3 regions of the Blautia acetigignens genome follow, and region 3 is predicted to be linked to each of the others. Evidence: riboswitches for the same ligand, from Rfam matches in the RefSeq annotation. Region 3 holds a riboswitch; each other region holds the start of a gene.
What was found. A riboswitch is a leader RNA that binds a small molecule or an ion and turns the genes downstream of it on or off. The one in region 3 is predicted to bind cyclic di-GMP.
Positions count from the first base shown of each region.

Region 1: it holds a riboswitch for cyclic di-GMP, as region 3 does, so the genes downstream of both, OCV70_RS14500 (ATP-binding protein) here and OCV70_RS07225 (hypothetical protein) in region 3, are expected to answer to the same signal.
Region 2: it holds a riboswitch for cyclic di-GMP, as region 3 does, so the genes downstream of both, OCV70_RS12010 (response regulator) here and OCV70_RS07225 (hypothetical protein) in region 3, are expected to answer to the same signal.

Region 1 is NZ_JAOQJM010000014.1:6,053-12,097, reverse strand. Features, by position in the region: gene OCV70_RS14520 (hypothetical protein) at 1-1,028, shown strand, start outside; gene OCV70_RS14515 (sensor histidine kinase) at 1,153-1,374, shown strand; gene OCV70_RS14510 (hypothetical protein) at 1,447-1,659, shown strand; gene OCV70_RS14505 (hypothetical protein) at 1,656-2,669, shown strand; cyclic di-GMP riboswitch class I at 2,873-2,948, shown strand; gene OCV70_RS14500 (ATP-binding protein) at 3,024-5,429, shown strand; gene OCV70_RS14495 (helix-turn-helix transcriptional regulator) at 5,653-6,045, shown strand, end outside.
Region 2 is NZ_JAOQJM010000009.1:90,354-96,398, forward strand. Features, by position in the region: gene OCV70_RS11995 (LysR family transcriptional regulator) at 327-1,238, shown strand; gene OCV70_RS12000 (hypothetical protein) at 1,311-1,931, opposite strand; gene OCV70_RS12005 (NanQ anomerase/TabA/YiaL family protein) at 2,082-2,537, opposite strand; gene OCV70_RS12010 (response regulator) at 2,682-3,056, opposite strand; cyclic di-GMP riboswitch class I at 3,481-3,556, opposite strand; tRNA gene OCV70_RS12015 (tRNA-Arg) at 3,708-3,779, shown strand; gene OCV70_RS12020 (DUF4869 domain-containing protein) at 3,889-4,347, shown strand; gene OCV70_RS12025 (P-loop NTPase family protein) at 4,353-5,327, shown strand; gene OCV70_RS12030 (GGDEF domain-containing protein) at 5,383-5,871, opposite strand; gene OCV70_RS12035 (hypothetical protein) at 5,853-6,045, opposite strand, start outside.
Region 3 is NZ_JAOQJM010000004.1:138,634-144,678, forward strand. Features, by position in the region: gene OCV70_RS07210 (hypothetical protein) at 63-431, opposite strand; gene OCV70_RS07215 (ATP-binding protein) at 564-3,389, opposite strand; partial or broken gene OCV70_RS07220 (response regulator) at 3,423-3,673, opposite strand; gene OCV70_RS07225 (hypothetical protein) at 3,658-3,900, opposite strand; cyclic di-GMP riboswitch class I at 4,292-4,367, opposite strand; gene OCV70_RS19670 (DUF6783 domain-containing protein) at 4,414-4,494, opposite strand; gene OCV70_RS19675 (DUF6783 domain-containing protein) at 4,465-4,569, shown strand; gene OCV70_RS07230 (threonine/serine exporter family protein) at 4,785-6,045, opposite strand, start outside.

The sequences.
Region 1 (6,045 bases), on a different contig from region 3:
TGATTATTTCCCTGGCTTTCTTTGGTGGATATTATTTTATCTCTTTCCAGGCACAAAGGCTGATCAGCGAACTGCTGGCAAATGCAGCGGTATATGGAATGCAGGTAAAATCTTTTGCATATCCGGTATATTTACTGGGAATGTCTGGTACAGGTGATTTGGGAGCATTGTTTGTGGTGATGGCGGCAGTTCTGGTTTTTTTCGCTGTTATGTGGCTTATGATGTCAAAAAGCTTTTTGAAAATTGCAACCTCCACAGGAAAAACGGAGCATAAGGTTTACCGGGAAAAAACAGTAAAATGCAAAAGCATTCCGACAGCACTGCTTGGAAGGGAAGTCCTTCATTTTACCTCCAGTCCCAATTATATGCTGAACTGTGGGCTTGGAATTATTCTTCTGCCTGTTGCAGGTATTGCATTTCTGGTAAAGGGAAAAGGTTTATGTATGATCTTGAACCAGGTATTTTGGGATCGGCCGGGCTCGGTTATGCTGATCCTTTGTGCAGCCCTTTGTGCCCTGGCATCCATGAATGATATGTCAGCGCCATCTGTTTCATTAGAGGGGAAAAACCTCTGGCTGATTCAGTCACTTCCCATTACACCCTGGCAGGTACTAAGAGCTAAACTGCTCCTGCATGCAGGGCTGACAGGGATCCCTATGCTGTTCTGTGTTATTTGCATGGCAGTGACAGGAATCTGTCCATGGGAACAACTACTTTTAAGCTTTGTACTGGGTTTGGGATTTTTATTATTGATGGCACTGTCAGGACTTTTCCTGGGTCTCAAAATGCCAAATCTAAATTGGACCAGTGAACTGGCACCAATAAAACAGAGTGCCTGTGTTGCGGTTAATCTTTTTGGAGGATTTTTATATACGCTTTTGTTTGCAGCCGGTTATTTAATGACCGACCTGTGGAAAATGGGCTTTGCAGGATATACAGGAATATTCACAGGAATTACTTTCCTTTTATGTCTGGTTTTATATAGATGGTTGAAAAAGAAAGGAAGCCAGATACTGGCGGAGCTGTAATATGTGAGTCGGTGCATTTTTTTGCAAGGATGATTTTCTAAAAAACAGGCAATTCTGGAAGCAAAAGAAGAGACCAAAAAGTAATATTCCAAGACATAGTTAGGGAGCCCTAATCGTAGAATTGATGGTCTGTGTGCTCCAAGGGCTGCACCACACCTGGCTGATCAGCGGAATGGGGATCACGCTGATGACCCTGACTTTTTACCTGACCCTGGAGAACCCGGACATTATCCGCGCAGAGCTTACAGAACAGAAGATGTCCATGCTGTACCTGAAAAGCCAGGTCAATCCCCATTTCCTCTATAATACCCTGGATACCATCCGGATCCAGGCAGAACTGTACTGATTTATAGGAAGCAGTTACTGGGTCTTTTGTTTTACTCTAAAATGAACAAATTAGTAGATTGGAGCAAAGAGTATGTATCAGTCAGATTTACAAAATAAAACATCAAAAGTGATAATAAAGGAGTTGAAAGAAATGTTTGACAGGATTGATTTCCACGTCAGAGAACCGGAAACAGGAAATTTCCACATCCCTGCATGGGCAAAAGAAGAACATATGGAACAAAGTGTTTCAGAAAAAGAATTTTGGAGTTATGAAATAACAAAAAATGAGGAGACAAGATTATGAAAAAGTCAGTATTGTTATTAATTTTAACAGCCATGGCCATTACAGCAAGTGCCTGCAACGGATCTGATGTAACAGGCACCATGACAATGAACAGCAGTGCAAAGCAGGAGGCGAAAAGCACAGAGGCTTCTATAGCTGGGAATGAAACCTCTCAAAATACCACAACTACCTCTTCTGCCGTTACAGAACTGGACAATATGCTGAATGAAATCAACACGGATGTCCAGCCTGGAACAGCAGGCAGTTCCTTAAAAACTGTAAAAATGGCAGCCAATCTTCTGGACTGGGGAACCGAAACCAGCCTTAGTCAGGAAGAAATCAAAAGTGAGACTGTCCGGTGGCTGTCGGATAAAGGAAACGACGAACAGGCGGAATTTTCCCAGAAGATGGCAGATGTATATGATGCATACCAGGAACTCCTTGGAGAGAATGCTGAAGAACTGCTTTCGTCAGCTGGTTATACTGGCAAAGGGTATCCATGGGGCAGCTCAAAAATTGAGGCAATTGAAACTATCAAAGATGTGGTACAGCTTCCTGAGAATCGTGAGGATGCTGTAGCGATGGAACCTACAGAAACAGATGTGACGAGCGGTCAGGACAACCAGGATGGACAGCCGGATGCCGGGCAGTCATCTGATTGTAATTATCAGTCCCAGACAGAACAAACCGACTTCCCAGGACCAGATACTGCCATGCTTGTAAATCTGAGGGGTGATACCACAACAGTTTATAAACTGGCTGATGGCAGATATATGGACCGGACCAATACGGTATATACCTTTGATGGCGTAGACACCTGGATCGATGAATCCGGCGTAGAGTGGAATGAAACAGTCCAGACCTCTGAGGCAGAGGAAAATGTACAAGATCCTTATGATCTGTACTCCTGGGATCCGGAAACCGGAACCTATATCCCATATCAGCAGTCAGACGGAAATGGAGAGCCAATCGGAAGAGGAAATGGCTGGTACTATTATGATGACGAAGCCGGAACTTATATACTCTGGTAAAAAAGCGTGAAGGATATCCATGAGGCTGAGGATCTGATTTGGATGTAAGGACTGATTAGAATAAGCACAACGAGTCGGAGGTCACGGGTAGCAAAGTGGCTTCCGGCTTTTTTTGGCATTAAGGCGGTGATGTTTTCCTTGTGTAAAGTGGAGTAAGGGGGGTATAATAAAATCAGTTTTTTGCATAATTTTAAAAGCTATAATAAGGAAATCAGCAAACCAGATGAAAGTCTGGGACGCAAAGCTACAGGGCCTGTAAAATGGCAGCCAGTTGCATGAAATGAGGTGGGGCTGTCTGTTTGGCAGTGCTTTTAATTTGTATATCTAAAGATATTATTCGAGAGGGACATGTTTATGAAAAAGTTGAACGATGAGGATATACAGGCATATTTTCAGGCAGGAAACTCTGGATTCTGGAAAGTAGAGTCTGAAGAAGGAAAAAAGACAAGACTGTATACAGATGAAATCACAGATGAACTGTTTGGAATTACAGAAGATTTGTCTCCGGAAAAATGTATGGAGTATGTGGCAGAACATATTTATCCGCAGGAGAGGGAGTGCTTCTGGGATTACATGGAAGAACTGAAAAGCCATGAATCAGAAGCTGTTTACCGTTATATGCATCCTGTAAAGGGAGTCATTTATATACGCTGTACAGGAAGGAGAGTCCCATCTCCAGACAACATGATCAGGATTGTGGGCTATCATCAGGAAGCAGGAGATATTGTCCATTTTGAAAAAGAAAAACTTCTGGAGAACCGATTGCTGCAACAGAACCAGCATTTAAAGGATGAAAACAAAAACCAGATTTCTTATTATAAAGAACTTCTGGATACGATAAGTGTTGGAGTGCTGTCCTATACCTTGCCAGAGCATGAGCTTGTCCATATGAATGCAGAAGCTATGCGCATCTATGGAGTGGAGACAGTTGGGGAAGCACAGGAAAATCTGGGCAGGCTCATAGGGGCTGTGTCCTATTTAAATCAGAATGTAATTGAGAAACTGATGGATATGCGGTACCATGACGGAGCTGTTTCTTATGAATGTGTAATCCCTGACGGAAAGGGACATCTGACACCGGCGATTGCGAAGACGGAAATTTTTTATACATCAGACGGGAAAAAAACAATACTAACCACATTCCTTGATATTTCTGAAAATGTTACTCTGAAAAAATCACTGAAAGAAGCACAGGAAAGCAATGCAGTCATATCCGCAATTTCAAAGATTTACTGGACGATTTATTCTATGAACCTACGAACAGACAGTTTTGAAGAAGTTGTCGGGGGCGAGGTGATGCATCGGTTGACAGGCAGTCACGGATGTGCTTCAGAAGCATTTCGTACCGCACGGAAAAGTGTTGTTTCCAGAGAGGATCAAAAAACCATGCGGGAGTTCTTTGAGGTTACAACGCTGGCAGCCAGGCTGCAGCAGGAAGAGACGATTGCGAGAGAATATCTTGCTGCAGACGGGCACTGGCATATGGGACGATTCATTGTGAAGCAGCGTGATGCAAACGGAACTGTTACGGAGGTGCTTTATGTAGCACGTGACATTACGGAAGAAAAAAAGCAAGAGTTCGAATATCAGGAACAGTTGAAAAGAATTGCCCAGGAAGCGGAAAAAGCGAATATTTCAAAAACTGATTTTCTCAGACGAATGAGTCATGATATCCGGACTCCAATCAATGGAATCCGTGGAATTACGCAGATTGCAAACCATTTTCCGGAAGATCTGCAAAAACAGCAGGAGTGCAGAGATAAAGTCCTGACAGCATCTGGATTTCTTCTGAATCTTGTGAATGATATCCTGGATATGAATAAAATGGAATCTGGAACATTGCAGCTGGAAGAAAAAACTTTCGATTTACGCAAGGTGCTGGGAGAATCGACCGGTATTGTTGAGATGCAGGGACATGAAAAGGGAATTTCACTGAACCTGGGAGCTGTCAATATCATACATAATCAATTGGTTGGAAGTCCTCTTCATCTTCAGCAGATCCTGCAGAATATAGGAAGTAATGCAGTAAATTATAATCATGTGGGTGGCAAGATTATTGTTGGCTGCCAGGAAATCAGTTCTGATGACCGGACCGCAGTATTCGAATTTACCTGTACAGATAATGGAATTGGGATGAGTGAAGAGTTTCAGGAGCATTTGTTTGAACCTTTTACACAGGAAAACAGACTGGAACAGAAAGCAAATATGGGAACTGGTCTGGGAATGACTATTGTCAGCCAGTTAGTAAAACTGATGGGAGGGCAGATTTGTTTTACCAGTAAAGTGGATGAAGGAACTTCATTTGTGATTACATTGCCGTTCCAGATTTCCTCAGACAGAGAATCAAAAATGCCAGAATCATCCGTTGAGAATGTTTCACTGAAAGGAAAAAGAGCACTTCTTGTTGAAGATAATGAATTGAATATGGAAATTGCACAATTTATATTGGAAAATGAGAACATGCTGGTTCGCTGTGCATGGAATGGAAAAGAGGCAGTGGATATTTTTGCCCGGGCAAAGCCAGGAGAATATAATTTGATATTAATGGATATCATGATGCCGGTTATGGATGGCCTGGAAGCAGCAAGACAGATTCGGGCGATGGATCGTCCTGATGCAAAACTGATCCCTATTGTAGCCATGTCTGCAAATGCTTTTCAGGATGATGTGGAGCGCAGCAAAAAGGCAGGAATAAATAAGCATATTGCAAAACCATTGACGGGGGAAAGTGTAATCAGGGAGATTAAAAGTATGCTATAGATCAACGAATCCAGTATAAACATTTTGTGGGGATATTTTTCCAACCAATGATGCACCAGTATTGTACATGGCTGGATTCTGTGATTGGTAAGACAAATTCCTATTGTAAAAGAGTCATGACCAAAGCGAGATAACTAAATCATGTAGATAGCTTATGGCAACAACAGGTTGCTTTTCAGACTGCGGATTTATCGATATGATAAAGACAACGGAGGTGACGACTATGGAAACAAAAAAGATAATTCTTAAACTTAGAACAGAAAGAGGAATGTCACAGGACGAGCTGGCAGATAAAATTATGGTTACAAGGCAGGCAGTATCACGCTGGGAAAATGGTGATACCGTTCCCAATACTGATACACTTAAGCTCTTATCTAAAGAATTTGATGTTTGCAAGTTATGGGATGCAGGAGAAAAGGGACTTACATTATCTGCTTTTGAATGGGAGAAGGATAGAAAAACGCTGATATATGGGCAGGTAGACTATATGTATGGAGAAGCACTTTATAAGCCTGAAATGAAAGAAGGAAATCCTATAAGGTTATATAGTTTGGATGAAATCACGGAGATATTCGGTAAATTAGGACTTCGTATTTGTAACAGCTTTGCTGATTTC
Region 2 (6,045 bases), on a different contig from region 3:
TTCTCCTGAAAAGTATCGGCCGTACACGTTTCTTTTGATGACTTTATTATAGCCTGTGTACCTGTAAAAAAACAAATTAATGGGTTGCATAACCCCATAAAAATTTTTTATAGTCTCAATTTCCAGGTGTAGTTTTTGTGCAATATTGCTATGAGATAGCAATTATTTGAAATAAATATGGAAATTATTATAGGTATGTGGTATTTTTAAGAGGAAATGAGCCAGAAAGATATAGATTTCAAGACTTTTCTAAATCAGAATAACCACTTGGATTTGCTTTATGTAAACCTTACTTTATACAAAAATGTAATTTAGAGGTGCCTATTATGACTCTTAATCAACTCCGCTACTTCTGCACTGCCAGCCGCTGCCACAGCATCACCAAAGCAGCCGAAGAATTATATGTCACCCAGCCCACCGTGTCCGTAGCCATCCGTGACCTGGAAATCGAATTTGGAATCAGTCTTTTTTACCGGAAAGGAAATCAGCTGATCCTTACCCAGGAGGGAGAGGCACTTTACGAAAAAGCCACCTACATTCTTCAGTACTGCACCGAGCTTCAGGCTGACTACTCCAGCATGGCAAGAGTGAAACCGCCTCTTCGCATCGGGATTCCGCCCATGCTGAGCACGGTCTTTTTTCCGGAACTGCTCACTGCCTTTCGCCGGGAGCATCCGGAAATTGCTGTCGTTCTGGAAGAATACGGCTCTGTCCGCGCCTGCAATCTGGTTCAGGATGACACCCTGGATCTGGCTCTGGTTAATATGGAGCAGTATAATATTGATAAATTCCATAATGCGGTTCTGGCAAATGACCAGGTTGTTTTTTGTGTGAGTAAAGACCACCGACTGGCGGACAAAAAATCGGTTACTACCAAAGAAATGTCAAAAGAAGATATGGTTTTCTTCAACGCTGATTCCGTGCAGAACCAGCTGTTAAAAACACGGTTCGAAATGGACGGCTACACGCCTAATATCGTCATGCGCAGCAGCCAGATCTACACGACCCTGCAGTTTGTAAAAACCGGAAAATACGGCTGCTTCCTTTATACCAGCATGACTGACAAATTTGCCAGCTCCGGGATCGTCGGCATTCCCCTTAATCCGCCTGTTCGCGTAAAAATTGGAATGGTCTGGAAAAAGGGAAAATACATCAGCGGAGATATGCAGAAATTCCTGAACTTTACCAGGATGTACTACAGGGAACATCCGCTGACGCAGAAGAGTTCTGCGCCGTAAAGTTAATCATCAGAATACAAAAAGATACTACTTACCAGTAATATACTCATAAGTAGTATCTTTCCAATTTTACTAAATAAAGTACTCAATAACCTCTTCCACCGGCACTCTGGTTTTCTCATTATAAACCAGCACAGCCTCCCGGGCATTTACTTTTCCAAGGGCATACAGGACGTCTTCTTCACGGTTGAAATACCGGAAAGGCACTTCCCGGTTGTATGCTCTTGGATGTTCCAGATCAATGAGGATATCTTTTTCCTCGTAAGGCTCATCCCAATAATAAGGATCAAACAGCAAAATACTGCCGTCCTTCACTCCGGTAAGGAGCACATAATGGGGTTCATCCAGAAACAGTCTTACCACGGCTGCCCCGCCATGACTCAGTGCCTGGTTAATCCTACTCCCCGGACCTATGTACACCTCAGATCCCGACAAATATTCACTGCTTACCGTCATCATCCCAAGGTTCCCAAACTCATTCAGCCAATTGGAAAGAAACATCATGGCCGCCCTGGATGTACCTCTTTTTCCCGGAATGCCTTCTTTGCTGTAGCAGTCCAGACAGTAAAGCATGGTATTTCGGATCACCTCCGGCGGGATCTCATCCCTGTCAAACAGATAAATAATCGCATTCAACATGGATGTGGGTCCGCAGTCATATTCTGAAATCTGATAATGCAATGGATTTTTCACGATTTATGCCCCCTCTTTTGTACAACTCCTCAAATAATATGTCATTATAAAAATGCTACTTACAAGCATGATACTTATAAGCAGCATATTATATGGTTCCTGTTTTTTCAATAAGAAATTATATTGTATTTCCCTTCCGTCACAAACAGCTTATTTCACTGGAATCTTAAACACAATTTTCTTCGCAGGTGCCGGCTCGTCTGCTGCAACTCCTGGCATGTGTCCGTCATCCGGTGCATAGAAGCCGAACATTCCCGGCTCCAGTACCGTATACCCCTGCCATGGACCAGCCACATAAAGAATAGAATCACTCTCCGGTGTCATGTCATTCTCCACTGTAAGATTCCGCAAAGAAGCCCAGTAGATTTTCTCTTTTCCCTCTATTAGATACTGTAAATCACAATATTTCTTGTGGGATTCCATCTGTGAGCCCTCTAACGGTCTTGTAGTATAACTCTGCACAGAGGCAAACACACCATTTTCCAGATCATATCTGCCCGCCGGAAGATTTTCCTTCTTCTGCTTCTCAATAAATGCCAGAACCATGTCTGCATACTCCTGCAAATCTCCATAAAGATGCAGCTTGTCCGCATAATCTGTAATCATAAAAACTTCCCCCTCCATTTTTTACTTGACTGCTTCATCATCGCAGTCCTCTGTTTTTCAGGTAATTTGATTATATTAGTTTAAATGGATTCGCGCCATTACATTTTGCCTGACTTCTGATTTTCTTTTCGAGAAAATACGTCTCTACAGCCACCGTCTCAGCACATCCCTGAGCCGTGTCATGTCCAGTGGTTTGGAGATGTGTTCGTTCATTCCTGCATTTTTGGCAAGCAAAATGTCTTCTGCAAAGGCATTGGCAGTCATGGCTACAATGGGGATAGTTTTTCCGTCCTGTTTGTGGAGCGAACGGATTGCTGCCGCCTGCCTGTTCTCCCCTTCAGTCCATGCCAGCGGAGAAATTGCTATGGATTTAAACTGCTTCTCATTCATTGTGCAGTACTCGAACCGGAAAATATCCTCCGGCTTTTTCAGCCTGCTCCTGATATTTTCCGGGGAAAAGGCCTCTTCCAGGGTAAGCTCACTGGAAACCGTCTTAAACTTAGACGCCATAGCTGCCACAATTTGATCCCCTGGCTGATAAGCTTAAGATTCTCCTGCATCTGCATTTCGCCTTTACCGCTGATATATCGAAACCGATCATTTTCAATATAAGCACAGTTTTTTCCATAAACCACATTTTTCAGTGATCCAGAGGTTCTGTTCATAAATTCCTCATAGCTGTACCCAAGATTATGCAGGAAAAATTCACTGATATAAGCAATCGTCAAATTTTCATCATAATATCCTGCAATAAAACCAACGGCGTGATTGTGGTAAATTGTTGATTGTATTGCAGAATAAGCTTCCTCACTAAGCTACAGTTCCTCAACGGAATACAAAAGTTCCTCTTTATATAACTGTTTCTTCATTTTCACTCTACTCCATCTATATAAAAAAACACATACTGCAGCATTCGCCATAGTATGTGTTCCTATCCCGATTATTCTGCAGCTGGCTGCCATTTTACAGGCCCTATAGTTTTGCGTCACAGCCTTTCGACTGCTTTGCCCATTTATAAATTTGTTTAGAACATTGTATACAATCTCTCTCTGAATTGCAATTGTTTTTCAACAGGTTTCCTAATTTATTTTTATCCGTTTTGCCATTTCCTCACGAAAGAAAAACCTTGTAATTTGTTTCTAAATATAGTACAATTGTACCTACAGATTTGTCCTGTTAGTTTAACGGATAAAACAAGCGCCTCCTAAGCGCTAGCTGTGGGTTCGATTCCCGCACGGGACGCTTATCTAGGAAAGCGGGTGAAACTCCAACGGAGGTGTTGGAATTTCACTCGCTTTTTGTTTTTCCCAGACTGACAGCTCAAAATTTATATCTGCATCGGAGGCATTATATGCTGACAATCATATACGGAGACGAACCGCAAAGTATTTACAATACGAATGTTTATTTTAAAAATACTTATGATCCGGAATGGTTTGAAACAGAACTTGCCAGAAAAATGGTTGAAGATATTGATCACTCAAATATTTTAAGCAGTGAATGTATTAGCAGTCCTGTTCTGGGACAAATCCCACCAGAAAGATTATCTGGCGGAGTCAAGACTTTGTTATTGATTCTAAATGAGCCAGACAAAATTTTTAATGCATCTGCATGTGGTGATAATTGCGCAAAATGGCTGTTAGAAATTGGAAAGATCAAGGACATAACAATTAATCTCAGGCATATGATGGACTTTGGAAAAAATACTGCCTTTGAAATAAAAGTAAAAAACGGAGGCGAACTTGTCCATTCCATGCGTGAACTGCTTCCAATAGCCAGTAAATATCTAAATGAAATGAAACCGGAGTGATAAGCATGAAAGGTTCTCATAGAATAATTGTTGAATCACGAAAAGTAAAATATGATTTTATTATAAAACGAAATATCACAATTCTTACAGGAGACAGTGGTTCAGGAAAAACCGTATTAATTGATCTCATTCATGATTACAGAAGATACGGTGCTGACAGCGGAGTACAACTCTCTTGTGACCGTGCATGCCGTACAATTGATAGTGAAGACTGGGAAAGAGAATTAAAAGAAATTTCAGATAGCATCATATTTATTGATGAGGGAAATCGTTTTCTAAAGTCAAAAAAATTTGCAGAACTGGTACAAGGTTCTGATAACTATTTCGTAATTGCAACCCGCGAAAAGCTTCCAACGCTTCCCTACAGCATTAATGAAATATACGGTTTTCGTGAATCCGGCAAATTCCATAATACCAGACAGACTTATAACGAACTGTATCATTTATACGGTGAAATTTCCGCAGAAACTACCATAGTTCCGCAAATGATAATTACAGAAGATTCCAATTCCGGTTACCAATTTTTTTCTGAATTAGCAAAAGCTCAAAAGATTACTTGTATTTCAGCAGATGGAAAATCAAATATCATTCAAAAGCTGGAAGAAAATCGAGATATAAAAGGAACAAAACTTATTATAGCTGATGGAGCTGCTTTTGGTTCTGAAATGCGTGAGCTAAATGTATATTTAAATAACATCGAAAATGCGGCGCTATATGCGCCGGAATCTTTTGAATGGCTGTTGCTCTCATGCAATATTATACCAAATATAAATGTGCAAAATATTTTGCAAAAACCGGAAGACTATATAGAAAGCAAGGACTTTGTCAGCTGGGAAAGATTTTTTACTGCACTGCTGATAGATAAAACCAAAACTTCTTCTGTATGGTCTTACACCAAAAAGAAACTCTCAAAAGCATATTTGTCTTCTAAAGTTATAAATTCAGTAAAGAAATTTATGAAATTGATTAAATGGGTATAATCGCCGGGCCACTCGCTTCAAGGTGGCTCGGCGATTATCTATAAGTCTGCTTAACTTACTTCTCTTTCATCTTAAACGCAGCCTTTCCATTTTGTTTCACGTTATACAACGCGGAATCGGCGTTTCGGCACAGGGAGATGAAATCTTCGCCCTGATCTGGGAAAGCGGCTCCGCCGGCGCTGGCTGACAGCTGCACCTGTTCGCCGGTTGGAAGCGTCAAGTGAGAAATCATCCTCTGGAAATCTGCCATATAGTTCTGCACTTCTTCCACCGTCAGGTTCTTTAAATAAACTACAAACTCGTCACCGCCATATCGGCCGATAATACTTTCCGCAGGGAAACACTTCTTCATGGTTTCTGCAAAATGCTTCAGGCAGAAGTCTCCATTATTATGTCCATATGTATCGTTATAGCTTTTGAAATTATCCACATCAATAAAAATGAAAACCCCCGGCGTCTTTTTATACATTTCATCTTCCACAGACTTCTGAAATGCCCGGCGGTTAAGGATTCCGGTAAGAAAATCTATAGCGGACAGTCCCATATAAAGCTGTTTATCCTTTTTTTCCAGCTTCCCGATGCATTGACATCACCGCTGCTGATACAGGTAACATAATTCTGTGAATTCGCATTTAACAGCTGAACACTGATTTTTCCCTGAAGCAGTTCATAAACTCCCAGCTGTCTGAGGTTCTCTATCATAATAGACACATACAGA
Region 3 (6,045 bases):
ACCATGTCCATGCACTCTATCTGTCTGTACCTCTGGGATATCGTATGTGGCAGAAAAAAGAGTCAAAGCTGAAACTGGCTGCTTCTATGGTACGGCGTCTCCAATGCCTTTGTAAGCTCTTCATCCCGTTTTTGGCTATAATGAAGTGCATTTGACAATTCTTCATTCTTCTGCAACAGCATCATCTGCTGCTTTACCCGGTTAAGATCCTCTGTATCACCAGATGCATAACGCATAATTTTCTCACAGATATAATCCTCAAACATCTGCTCATCCGACTCTGGGAAAATGTTTTCACCACTACGCAGCTTCGTATCCTGATGAAGCTTTATGCATTTTCCTGTATCTTCAAAATCAATATACAGAATTTCTATATAATGATTTTTAAGAGCTTTTTCATATATTGCAGACTGAACTGCTTTCTCTAACAACTGAATTTCTCCTACTTTTTTCAATATATTTTATTACTATCGCAACTAAATGATCGAAATCGTCCACTTTTTAGTACCAAATATTCAAGCTCCATTCCATGTTAAATTTTCAATCCATTTTTAACACCTGAATCATCGTTCTATATATTTTGTGATGACAGATATCAGAATCTCCATATCAACTGGCTTGGCCACATGATCATTCATCCCGGCATTCAAAGCAGCCTGTACATCCTCTGCAAATGCATTTGCCGTCATTGCAATAATAGGTATTTTCTTTCCGTCCGGACGGTCCGGCAGATTTCGGATGGCTTTTGTCGATTCATATCCATTCATTTCCGGCATCATAATATCCATCAAGATCAGATCAAAAGTCCCGGGAGCTGTATTGCAAAACTGTGTCAGAGCAGATTTGCCATCTACAGTCCTGGTTACAACCATCCCTTTTTCTTCCAATAAAACTACTGCTATCTCCGCATTTAAATCATTGTCCTCTGCCAAAAGAACATGCAAACCCTGTAAATCCATATCTTTCCTTAAATTTTCTTCCTTTTCAGTCAATACCTGTTCTGCTATAAGCAGGGGGATTTCTACCGTAAAGGTTGAGCCAATACCTTGTCTGCTGCTGACTTCAATTTTCCCACCCATAAGATTTACATACTGTTTGGCAATGGCCATTCCCAGTCCGGTTCCCTTATAACTGGTTCTTGCTCCATCATTTTCCTGACTGAACTCATCAAATATTCTTGCCTGGAATTCCTCACTCATACCAATTCCGGTATCCGATATACGATAGCGCACGATTATATGGTGCTCATCATTACCCAGACTGTTTTCTGCAATAAATGAAATAGTGCCTCCGTCTTTTGTAAATTTGACTGCATTGCTGATAATGTTGAGCAATACTTCCCTGATTCTGAGTTCATCTGCCATTACATAGGGGTTTTTAAGTTCTTCTCTTGAAACATAAAAATTAAGGTCACGGTTTTCCATATATCCCCTTGCAATCGACAAAACAGTATTTATCATATCCCTGAGATCTACCGGTACTGGTTTATATTCCAGTTTACCACTTTCAATGCGGCTGATATCCAACACATCGTTGATCAGTGTCATCAGATATTCGGAACTCTGCCTGATCTTTTTCAGACAATTCTCCACTTCTTCGTCCGGCTTCCTCTTCAGGGCAATATCTGTAAATCCGACAATTGCATTCATTGGTGTCCTGATGTCATGGGACATATGGTTCAGGAATGTTGTTTTTGCAATATTCGCCGCATTTGCATTCTGTGCTTCTTTCAACGCTTCCATTTGTTTTTTCCTGCTTACGGAAAGGAAATAGACCAGAAGAAGCAGTACAAAAATAATCACAAATGAAATTCCGATAGCGAAGTCGGCATACTCTGCAAGGACATCCTGCAAGGTCATTTTCTTTTCTGAAACGGAATTCTGCGCAAGGACAACGCCATTTAAAATATTGGATGACTGCTCAATTGCTTTATTGATAATGGTAGCTGCTCTTCTGTTTCCTCTCGTTGTAAACATCGCTAATTCCTGCCGTTTTGCCATTTCTGCAAATGACAGACTTTTGGTCAGTGGACTTTCATTAAGAAGATTGATTTTTGAAGAGGGAATAACCGTTGCTCCTACTTTTCCCTTTGCTACTGCCTCCAGGCATTCCTCTTGTGTGTCATATTGTTTGATCTCTGCATCTGGAAAAAGAAGGGACACCATCAATTCCGAATACAGTGAGGTCTCTGTCGCTGCGATTGCAGAGAGACTGCTGCTATATTCTTTCCCCTGGTAAATAACAACCGGCGTAATATCAAAGATTACATCCGTCAAAACCACCTGAAACTGTTCCTGCATATAAAGATCCTGAATGATAGGACCGGCAATATCTATTTCACCAGATTGCAATGCCTCGTTCATCTGCACTCCCGTGGAACAGGGAACTGCCTTGATCGTGATTTCATATTTTTCCTGGACAGTGTCCAAAACGGTTCCAAGGATTCCTGTCAGTTTCCCATTTTCTTCACCGCAAAAAGGAAGATTATCCTTTAGATATCCCACACGGATTGTATTTTCATGTGCATCCAGCCATTGTTTTTCTTCCTTGTTGAGTGCATAATTTATGACCGCTTTTCCTTCATAACGGGCATACAGCTTGCTGCTGTAGTCCGTTTCTGTGTTGTTGATTTCTTCCAGGGCAGAATTTAATTCCTTTAACAGATCTGGTCTGGATTTTGATACACCAAAATAACAGTCACTTGCCCCGATATTGGCAATGGCAATAAAATCGCTGTTGACAGACAGTGCCGGAATCACAAGAGCCTCCAGTTCATCTGCATCCAGTTTTTCTATCATTTCATCATAGCCTTTACAGGCAACAACCTCTGCCTGGATCTGATTGCTGTCCAGCCATTTTTCCAGAAGTTCTTTCTGATAGCTTCCATCTGCAACACCGATACGGCAGCCATTTATCTGCTTTAGATCACCATCCGTAAGGTCCGCATGGTCCTCTCTGGTATAGATCCAGTATCGTTCCGTTAGCTCCTCATAAGAAGAAAAATTGATAGCTTCTGCTCTTTCCTGTGTATAACTGACATTTCCAAGTATATCTATTTCTCCAGCTTCCAGCATATCCAGGCACTCTTTAAAGGAAGCATAGACATATTCATACTTCCAGCCGGTTATATAAGAAATTTTCTGAAGATACTCATAGCCTGCTCCCTGCTTGTGTTCCCCGGAACCTCCTTCCTGAAAATTGGAATATGGAAAATACCCGACTCTCACGGTTTTATTTTCTTCCTCCATTGCCTGAGTTGTTTTCCCGTCACTTTTTATTTCCGACGCATAAACAGAAGCTGATACAAAAAGCAGCATAATAATTGCAAAAATGCTCAAACATAATCTTTTATTCTTATTTTTTCCTATCTTTTTATTTATTCTTTTCATCTTTATTATCCTGCTGTTGTTCTTCCCAGTCTGTCAGTTTTTCTGTTTATTCAATACAGAAAGAATGGCCACTCTCAGTTTCTCAATATCAATGGGTTTCGCTATATGTTCATTCATGCCCGCATCAAATGCTCTTTTTTGTCTTCCTCAAAAGCATTTGCTGTCATGGCAATGATCGGGATCTCTGCCTTCTTTTTATCATTTAAATGCCGGATACACTGGGTTGCCTGATAGCCATCCATGTTTGGCATCTGGATATCCATAAGTATCAGATCATAAGTTCCCGATGACATTTTGCGACAGCTTCTGCTTTTCTTGCCTTTCTTAAAAGTACGAGTATATTTGTAAGTGGAACACTCTTGAAGTCTTGATCGTTATCATATATCAGTGCCTGAAGCATTTCATCATAATCATTGCAGTCCTGTATCTTAAATTTCAGTGTCTGATTCCCCAGACAGTCTTTGGCATAAGAGATATATTCTGCCAGCATACCCGTAAGTTTTTCTTTCACCCAGGATTTTTCTCCGCCTGTAAGACTCCGATTATACTCAAGCGTAAAGTACTTCTTATACAGATCTGCCTTAAAAAAAGGACTCTTTATTTATTGCAAAATATATGCCCGATTTGCCAATAGTAGTAACCGAAGATATTCCCTATTCAGACCAGATGGATTCCTCCAGAGATACAAAAGCATCCATCTCATGACTTCGCAGTTTATCTGGGAAGTCTTTTAGTCATGTCTAAATTTAAAAGCACCTACTTTTCATCTTAAGAATTCTGCGTTGCAGGATTCTTACCGCTTTTTAATCAGGATTGCGAACTTGTTTCGCAATTACCTATCATGTACTATTAATAATTCATGTTATAATAAAAGCACTGCCAAACAGACAGTGCACCTCACTTTATGCAACTGGCTACCATTTTACAGGTCCTGTAGCTTTGCGTCCCAAATTTTCATCTGGTTTGCCGATTTCCTTATTATAGCTTTTAAAATTATACAAAAAACTGATTTTATTATACCCCCTTACTCCGCTTTGCACAAGGAAAACATCCGGGCTACGTAGGCCGAATTCGGGTGAAATATACCGCAAAGTGGGGCGTGCAGATTGCAGGAATGATTTTTCAAACCCTTAGAACTTCTTTCTGTTTTTCTGTCAGATTCTCCGAATTACCTTCCTGAAAAAACTGTGATAATCTGTATTTACTGATATCACGTTTTTCACATAAAGATGTTATTTTATCCGCAATATACTTCTCTATCATATTCATAAGCGTCCCTAAGCGGTTTTCGCCTTTTTTTCGCCGTTTTCTTCAGCATAGGAAATCATACTTAACATATCAGCCACCTCCTTTTGCCGGACCGGTTTAGCAGCTTGCACCTGTTTGCAATTCAAGTCAGGTACAATACCGAAACGCCTTATCTGTCAAAATCCTTGCAAAGATCAGTCCCAGCGGAAGTGCTGCAATGATCAGAAGCGCAGCTGCAAACCAGGATGCGGAAAGGGATAAGGACATGATTCCAAGGTTATAAAATCCACGGTATAAATAAAGCCCCGGTACCATGATCACAATAGAAGGCACTGTCACGGAAATCCTTGGATAGCCCACCTTATTTTTCAGAAGGGAGGCCAGAAGCCCAGCTGTCAGAGCTCCGATAAATGCGGCCACTGCCGGAGGTAAGGTGGCGAGATCCACAAGCTCCAGCCGCAGGGTATTTGCAATTGCACCAAGTACTGCCGTAGAACAGGCAAGCCTTACCGGACTGTTAAACATGATGGAGAAACCGAACACGCCGAAAAAGCTTGCAATAAGCCGTGTGAGAATCCACATTGCAGCAGACATATGGATCTTTATAAAATCCACCGGCTGTAAGTGAAGAAGCATGGCCATGATCCAGGCAGACATAGTGGCTACCAGGACAATAATCAGTGCATAAGTAAGCCTTTCCATACCAGAACGCATATCCAGCTTTGCCAGGTCGATTCCGCTGGTAATAAAGGGGAAGCCAGGGATGATAAAAAGCATGGCACAGATATATCCTGCTTCATGCTGAATGGAAATCCCAAACAGGATTTCCCCTAATTTTAATAATCCTGCATATACAAAGCATGCCAGGGAGACAGATGTAACAATACCCAGAAACAAAGTAAAATGATGCTTGGTCAGCTTGCAGCGAAGGAAATTTCCAAGTCCTGCTCCAATAAAAGCACAAAACATCTCTACTGGTCCTCCGCCTAAAAGAAAGGTAAATCCACAGCATGCAATGGCGGCAGCCAGTCCCAGGGCTGCCGGGGAATAAAGGCCATGGATCCTTTCAATCTCATCCAGATAGCTGTGAAGCTCTTCCCCGGACATGTTTTTTCCCTCTGTTTCAAAGTTACGGATAAAATGCTCCAGCCGGTTCAGCTTTGACGTATTCACCCCTGTATTGGTAAGGCATAAAGACTGGGTAAAGCCGTTTTCCCCGTCAAAACAGGTGTACTCAATGGACATCAGTCCGATATCTGCGGTACAGGTAATTCCCATTGCTTCGGCCAGGGCATTCATGGAGCTTCGGACCCTCCAGGCTCCAGTCCCACAGGATAAAAACATGATCCCCACACGTCCGATAATGGAAGCCTTTTCGGTGATGCTTGCATTTATAACGGGGGTATTT